3 regions of the Thauera sp. WB-2 genome follow, and region 3 is predicted to be linked to each of the others. Evidence: predicted binding sites of a transcription regulator. Region 3 holds the regulator's gene; each other region holds the start of a gene.
What was found. The regulator FNR, encoded in region 3, switches genes on or off when oxygen is low (the NO sensors DNR and NnrR bind a similar motif). The targets are predictions, from matches to a motif close to TTGANCTAGNTCAA.
Positions count from the first base shown of each region.

Region 1 (2,267 bases), 810 kb from region 3:
GGTGTGCGGCACGAGCAGGGTCAGGTGCTCGGTGTCATAAGGTTGCTTGCCGTGGAAGGTCTTGACCGGCCAGATGCGTGCATCGGACGCCCCGGGGGTGCCATGGAAGGTGTTGATCGCCACCCGGGTAGCAGGGTCGATGCGGGTATCAGGCTGGGTGTAGCTCACCTGGCCGTTGAACCACAGGTAGTCGGGCTGCACGTTCTCGCCGAGCACGAAATCGCCCTTCTTGCTGTCGTAGATGACGTGTCCACTGTCGTCCTTGAGCTGGAAGGGCTTGCCCTCAGGTGTCAGCTTGCCGGCAGTGGACCAGTCCCAGCCCATCTTGGTGGGCACGCCGCCGCGAGCGAACTCGGGGATGTGGCAGGTCTGGCAGGCCAGCGTGCGGGTGTGGTCGTTGAGGCGCTCCGAGTGCTGGAAGTCACCCTTGTGCGGTCGGTCGCCATGGCAGGCCTGGCAGGTCGCGGGATTGCGGTCGGTCTTCTCGCCTCGCATGATCGCGCCGTGCGGGTCGGCGCCGGTCATGCTGATGCGGCTGCCGGCGACGGCATGCTTGTCCGTCTTGTGACAGCTCGCACAGGTGAAGTTGAGCCCGTCCGCCGCCATGTGCACGTCGAGCGCCTTGTCGGGCTTGTTGAGCGAGGAGTCAAGGTCGCCATGCTTGACGCCGTCGCCACCACCGCCGAAGTAATGGCAGGCGCCGCAGGTGCGCCGCGAGGTGGCACCGATGCTCTGTGCCACGCTGGCAAGATCGGTGGCCTCGACGAACTTGCCGGACTTGGGCGGGAACTCGATGCGCTCGTACGGTGGATGACCCGCGAAGCCGGCCAGCTTGCGGTAGGCGCCGGTGTTGTGACAAGCCAGGCAATCGACCTTGTTCTCGGCCGTGAAGTCAAAGGTCTCGTCCTTCCAGCCATAGCCGATATGACAGGACTGGCAGAAGGCCTCGTTCGAACGGTCGCCGATGCAGAAACCGTTGAGCATGGTCTTCTTGCCCAGCTTCTGGCCGGTGTCGGGATTGACGTACTCCCAGGTCCAGTGGCGTGTGGCCATGACCTGCTTTGCGGCTTCGGTGTGACAGGCGAGACAGGCCGCGGTGACCTCCTCACCCGACTTGAAGGGCCCCTGCAACTCCTTGAACTTGCTGTGATCGGCGGTGCCGGTGGACGCGATGGCCAGCGTGGCAAGCAGCAGCAAGCAGAAGCCCGCCAGCAGGCTGGCAGCTCGGTTGGGTCGGACGCTCATGTCAGCACTCCGTGATCCGGGTCATCGAGCCATCAGTCTAACGCGCACCCCTATTTCAGTTTTTGATAATTATCTAACAAAGCAAAAACCCCAGGAACTGAAGAGCCGATACGCTTTCAAGCCGGCATTGCGTCCAGCCGCAGCAGCCAGGGCGTACGCAAGGACTCCGGCACGAAGCTCGCTTCCAGGCTGTTGCGGGCGATGCGCTTGAGCTGCGTGCGGCTCAGGCCCAGCGCACGCGCGGTGTCGATGAAGTTGCGCGCGATGTAGCCGCCGAAATAGGCCGGGTCGTCGGAGTTGATCGTCACCTTCAAGCCGGCCTCAAGAAGCCGCTTCAGGTTGTGCTGCGCGAGATCGGGAAACACGCACAGCTTGACGTTCGACAGCGGGCATACCGTCAGCGCAACCTGCTCGCGCGCCAGGCGTTCGACCAGCGCGGGGTCTTCGGCGCAACGCACGCCATGGTCGATGCGCTCGACCTTCAGCACGTCGAGCGCGTCCGCGATGTAGGCCGGCGGTCCCTCCTCACCCGCGTGCGCCACAATGTGCAGGCCCAACTCACGGCAGCGTGCGAACAGGCGCGCGAACTTGGCCGGAGGGTGTCCGCGCTCTGACGAATCGAGGCCGACGCCGTGGATGCGGGCGAGCTGCGGCAAGGCCTGCTCGAGGGTTGCGAAGCCCTCGTCCTCGCTCAGATGACGCAGGAAGCAGAGGATGAGCCGCGAACTGATCCCCCAGCGCACCTGGGCCTCGGCGCAGGCACGCTCCAGGCCATCCACGACGGTGGCAAAGGCGACACCGCGTGCGGTATGGGTCTGCGGGTCGAAGAACAGTTCGGCATGCACCACGCCGTCGGCATGGGCGCGCTCGAAGTAGGCCAATGCGAGTTCGAAGAAGTCGCGCTCATGGATCAGCGCGGCCGCGCCGGCGTAGTAGAGATCGAGAAAGCTCTGCAGGTCGGTAAAGGCATAAGCCGCGCGAGTCTCTTCCACGCTCTTCCACGGCAGGGCCACACCGTTGCG
Region 1 is NZ_CP088935.1:3,876,611-3,878,877, forward strand. Features, by position in the region: gene LQF09_RS17700 (tetrathionate reductase family octaheme c-type cytochrome) at 1-1,245, opposite strand, end outside; gene LQF09_RS17705 (adenosine deaminase) at 1,362-2,267, opposite strand, start outside.
Region 1: LQF09_RS17700 (tetrathionate reductase family octaheme c-type cytochrome) is a predicted target of FNR. The motif match lies at 1,257-1,270, and genes of this name have one in related genera.

Region 2 (2,267 bases), 1.0 Mb from region 3:
GGCGCCAGCGGCTACATCACCAAGGCAGAGGCTGGCGACGAGTTGCTGCGTGCGATCCGCACGGTGCAGCAGGGCCGTAGCTACATCTGCCCCGATGTGGCTGGGGCAGTTGCAGGCGCCCTGCGAGACCGCGACAGCCTCGAGACCGCGCTGCCCCGCCTCACCGCGCGCGAACGCCAGGTGCTCCAGCTCATTGCCGAGGGCTACACCTCACCGCGCATTGCCGAACGCCTGCATGTCGCCCCGTCCACCGTCGAGGTGCACAGGCGCAACATCATGCGCAAGCTCGACCTGCACAATGTCGCCGAACTCACACGTTACGCGATCACCAACGGCATCAGCCCAAGCACCGCAGGCGAGCTCTCTCGCCTGCCCTGACCTTGCCGGCGTCCGTCCCTGGCCGATGGCTACCGGGTTCACGGTATGCAGAACAGCGCGAAGCGGGTATGGGTGCGCAACGCGCATTCATATAGCATTGCCAGAACAAGCACTTTCCTGCAACGACCGTCCGGAGGCCTTCATGATCCACCAACCCAACGTCGAGAAATTCTCGGCAAACGCCCAAGCCAGCATCGAACACCTCGAGGCCTACGCACAGATCACCCTCTCCGCCGCGGAGAAACTGCTCGCACTCAACCTCGACACCGCACGCACCTTGTGCGAGCTGGCTTCGAACAGTGGCGCACAGCTCGAATCGGGCGACCTGCGCAGCGCACTCGCGACACAGGGCGCCACCCAGAGCAAGGGCTTCGAGCACCTCACCAGCTATTTGCGTGACGTGAGTAAGCTTTGCGTGCAGACGCAAAGCGAGGTCGTCGAAGTGGGTTCCCGCCAGTTTGCAGACCTGCAACGAACCATGCAGTCGATGTTCGAGGAGGCCGGCAAGCTGAGCAAGGTCAACCCGCTGGAGGTCATCGTGCCCGCCACAAGCACCGCGTCACGCACCCGCAAGGCAGCCTGACCAGGCGTACCAGCGCCCCGCTTCAAGCCCCGGCCTGCCGGGGCTTTTTTGTCGCCGCGATTTGCGTGCTTGATGATCATCAAGCACGCAAATCGATAGAAACCGCGCCAGCACTAGGGGTCCGAAAATATTGATGTCGATCAAAGCAGGGAACTTTCAGCCTGCAAGAGTGCGCCACCGAAGCAACTTTCACAGGGGTGAGCACATCATGATCGTAGGAAGTTCCAAGCATCTTCGCGCCATTGCAATCTCGGCCCTGGCTCTGGCCTGCCAGGCGGCCTTCGCCGAGGCTCCGGCCGGCCATAGTGACGCAGCAATGAAGGAATATCAGGCTGCAGCCTCGCCCTTGGCCGAGGTGCCGATGCACCATGACATCAACCCGCTCGCACCGCGCATGTCGGAGCCTGAGTTCGACAAAGCCAGCCGCATCTTCTTCGAACGCTGCGCCGGCTGCCACGGCGTGCTGCGCAAGGGTGCCACCGGCAAGGCGCTGACGCCTGACCTTACCCTCGAGAAGGGACTCGACTACCTCAAGGTCTTCATCAAGTACGGCTCGCCGGGCGGCATGCCCAACTGGGGCACTTCGGGCGTGCTCACCGACGACGAAGTCGACCTGATGGCACGCTACATCCAGCAGACGCCGCCCGCCCCGCCCGAGTTCGGCCTCAAGGAAATGGAAGCCTCGTGGAAGGTCGTGATCCCGGTGGAGAAGCGCCCCACGAAGAAAATGAACGACCTCAAGCTCGAGAACCTGTTCTCGGTGACGCTGCGCGATGACGGCAAGATCGCCCTCATCGACGGCGACAGCAAGCAGATCGTGAGCATCATCGAGACCGGATACGCGGTGCATATCTCGCGCATGTCGGCGTCGGGCCGCTACCTGTTCGTGATCGGCCGCGACGCCAAGATCAACCTGATCGACCTGTGGATGGAGAAGCCCGAGACTGTCGCCGAGATCAAGGTCGGCCTCGAGGCACGCTCGGTCGAGAGCTCCAAGGCCAAGGGCTGGGAGGACAAGTACGCCATCGCCGGGACCTACTGGCCGCCCCAGTTCGTGATCATGGACGGCGACACCCTGCAACCGCGCAAGATCGTGTCGACCCGCGGCATGGTGGTCGGCACCCAGGACTACCACCCCGAACCGCGCGTGGCCGCCATCATCTCCTCGCACTTCAACCCGGAGTTCTTCGTCAATGTGAAGGAAACCGGCATGGTGTACTCGGTGGACTATCGCGACCTCGAGAACCTGAGCATCAAGATGATCGAGGCCGCGCCCTTCCTCCATGACGGCGGCTTCGAGTCCTCG
Region 2 is NZ_CP088935.1:2,022,990-2,025,256, reverse strand. Features, by position in the region: gene LQF09_RS09240 (response regulator) at 1-378, shown strand, start outside; gene LQF09_RS09235 (phasin family protein) at 521-961, shown strand; gene LQF09_RS09230 (nitrite reductase) at 1,170-2,267, shown strand, end outside.
Region 2: LQF09_RS09230 (nitrite reductase) is a predicted target of FNR. The motif match lies at 1,092-1,105, and genes of this name have one in related genera.

Region 3 (2,267 bases):
GATCGGGCGAGATCTCCAGCACCTGCTCGAGGGTACGGTTGAAGCTGATCACGTTCTGCTTGGGCAGACCGTAGATCAGGTCCATGCTCACGGACTTGAAGCCCGTGGCACGTGCCGCGTCGATGACGAGCTTGGTCTCGTCATAGCTCTGGATGCGGTTTACCGCCGCCTGCACATCTTCGGCGAAGTCCTGCACGCCAACGCTCATGCGGTTGAACCCAAGCTCGGCGAGCAGTTTCACGGTGTCGAAGTCGACCTTGCGCGGGTCGACCTCGATCGAGTATTCGCCATTGGGAACGAGCGTGAAGTGTTCGCGCACCGCGGCCATGAGCTCGCGCATCTCGTCATGCGACAGGAAGGTCGGCGTTCCCCCACCGAGGTGGAGCTGCGTGACCTGGCGGCTGCCCTCCAGGCATTCCGCCTGCATCGCGACCTCCTTGGCCAGGTATTTCAGATACTTGGCCGAGCGCCCATGATCCTTGGTGATGATCTTGTTGCAGGCGCAGTAATAGCAGATCGTGTTACAGAAGGGGATGTGGAAGTATAATGAGAGCGGTTTGCTGACGCCGCCGACCGCCCTTTTTGCGAGCCAGGCCTTGAGCGCATCGGCGTTGAAGGCCTCGACGAAGCGGTCCGCTGTCGGATAGGACGTGTAGCGCGGTCCGTTGATGTCGAATCGGCGGATGAGTTGCGGATCGAAGATGAGTTGGTTCTGGCTTGTCATGATCTTGCTGCGGCAGTGTGTGCCAAACAATGGCAGATCGCCGCGTTTTTTTGGTTGACGTGGGTCAACGGGCGTGATGTGTTGCCCGATCGAACCACTCCTGAGCCAGGTCTGGCGTCTTTTGTCGGGGAAGCAGGATTATCGTGCAGATGAGGGCGAGCGTGCCAATTACCGTGAACGGGCTCAAGTCTGCCTGTTCGCAGTGCAACCTGGTCGAGTTGTGCCTGCCCTTCGGGATGTCCGACAGCGAGTTGAACCGCCTGGACGAACTCGTTGGCGCGCGGCGCAAGGTCAAGCGCCAGCAAAGCCTGTATCGTGCGGGCGATCCGTTCGAGGCGATCTACGCCATCCGCGCCGGTTCGTTCAAGACCGACGTGCTGCTCGAAGACGGCCGCGATCAGGTGACCGGCTTCCAGATGACCGGAGAGATTCTCGGCCTCGACGGCATCAGTGCAGAGTCGCATACCTGCAATGCGATCGCCCTCGAGGACAGCGAGGTCTGCGTGATCGCCTATGACAAGCTCGAGCAGATGTCACACGAAGTGGAAGGCCTGCAACTGCAGTTCCACAAGGTGATGAGCCGCGAGATCGTGCGCGACCACGGCGTGATGATGCTCCTCGGTTCGATGCGCGCCGAGGAACGGCTGGCGGCGTTCCTTCTCAACATGTCGCAGCGCTTCAATGCGCGCGGCTTCTCGGCGCAGGAATTCCACCTGCGCATGACGCGCGAGGAGATCGGTTCCTACCTGGGGCTCAAGCTCGAGACGGTGTCTCGCGCTTTCTCCCGCTTCCAGGACGAAGGGCTGATCTCGGTACAACAGAAGCACGTGCAGTTGCTCGATCCCACCGGGCTCAAGCGCCTGATCCAGCACCAGCACGGCGCGCGCTGACGCTGGCCGCTCCGCCTCGACGGCCGCCATTGTTCAGGCAAGGAAGCCTGCGGGATTCTTGGTGAAGGCGACCGACACGATCCATACGTACACGAACAGGGCGGCCGCAAAGGCGCCCGCACGCACCGGCTTGGTCGGGCCGCGCTTGAGTGCAAGCGTGCCAAGCAGCACGTATGCAACCAGGCCACCGACCTTGGCGGTCACCCAGTCGGCGGCAAACGGGTACTGCGCGATCATGACCGCCAGCGTGATCGCTGACAGCAGCAGCAGGCTGTCGATGATGTGCGGCAACACACGGGTGAGCCGGTGCGAGAGCATCGGATTGCCCGTCAGCATCCACATGCCGCGCAGCAGGAAACCCGCTGCGCTGAGCACGACGCAGACGACGTGAAGGTGTTTGATCGCGTAGTACATCCTTTCTCCTTGCAAGGGCTGGCAAGCTGCCGGTCTCGGGGCGACAGGTATTGTCGCCCGTCTCGGGTAAGATTACGAATCGTTCCGGAGCCAAAGCAATGTCCCAGCACCCCCATGTCGACATCCCTGCCCTGCTGCATCGCATCCCGCTGTTCAGTGAGTTGTCGGAGTCGGATATCCAGCGTGTGTCGCGCTACACCCGCGATCGGCATGTCGGCAGGGGCGAAGTGCTGTTCCAG
Region 3 is NZ_CP088935.1:3,070,876-3,073,142, forward strand. Features, by position in the region: gene hemN (oxygen-independent coproporphyrinogen III oxidase) at 1-724, opposite strand, end outside; gene fnr (fumarate/nitrate reduction transcriptional regulator Fnr) at 874-1,614, shown strand; gene LQF09_RS14025 (SirB2 family protein) at 1,648-2,028, opposite strand; gene LQF09_RS14030 (Crp/Fnr family transcriptional regulator) at 2,127-2,267, shown strand, end outside.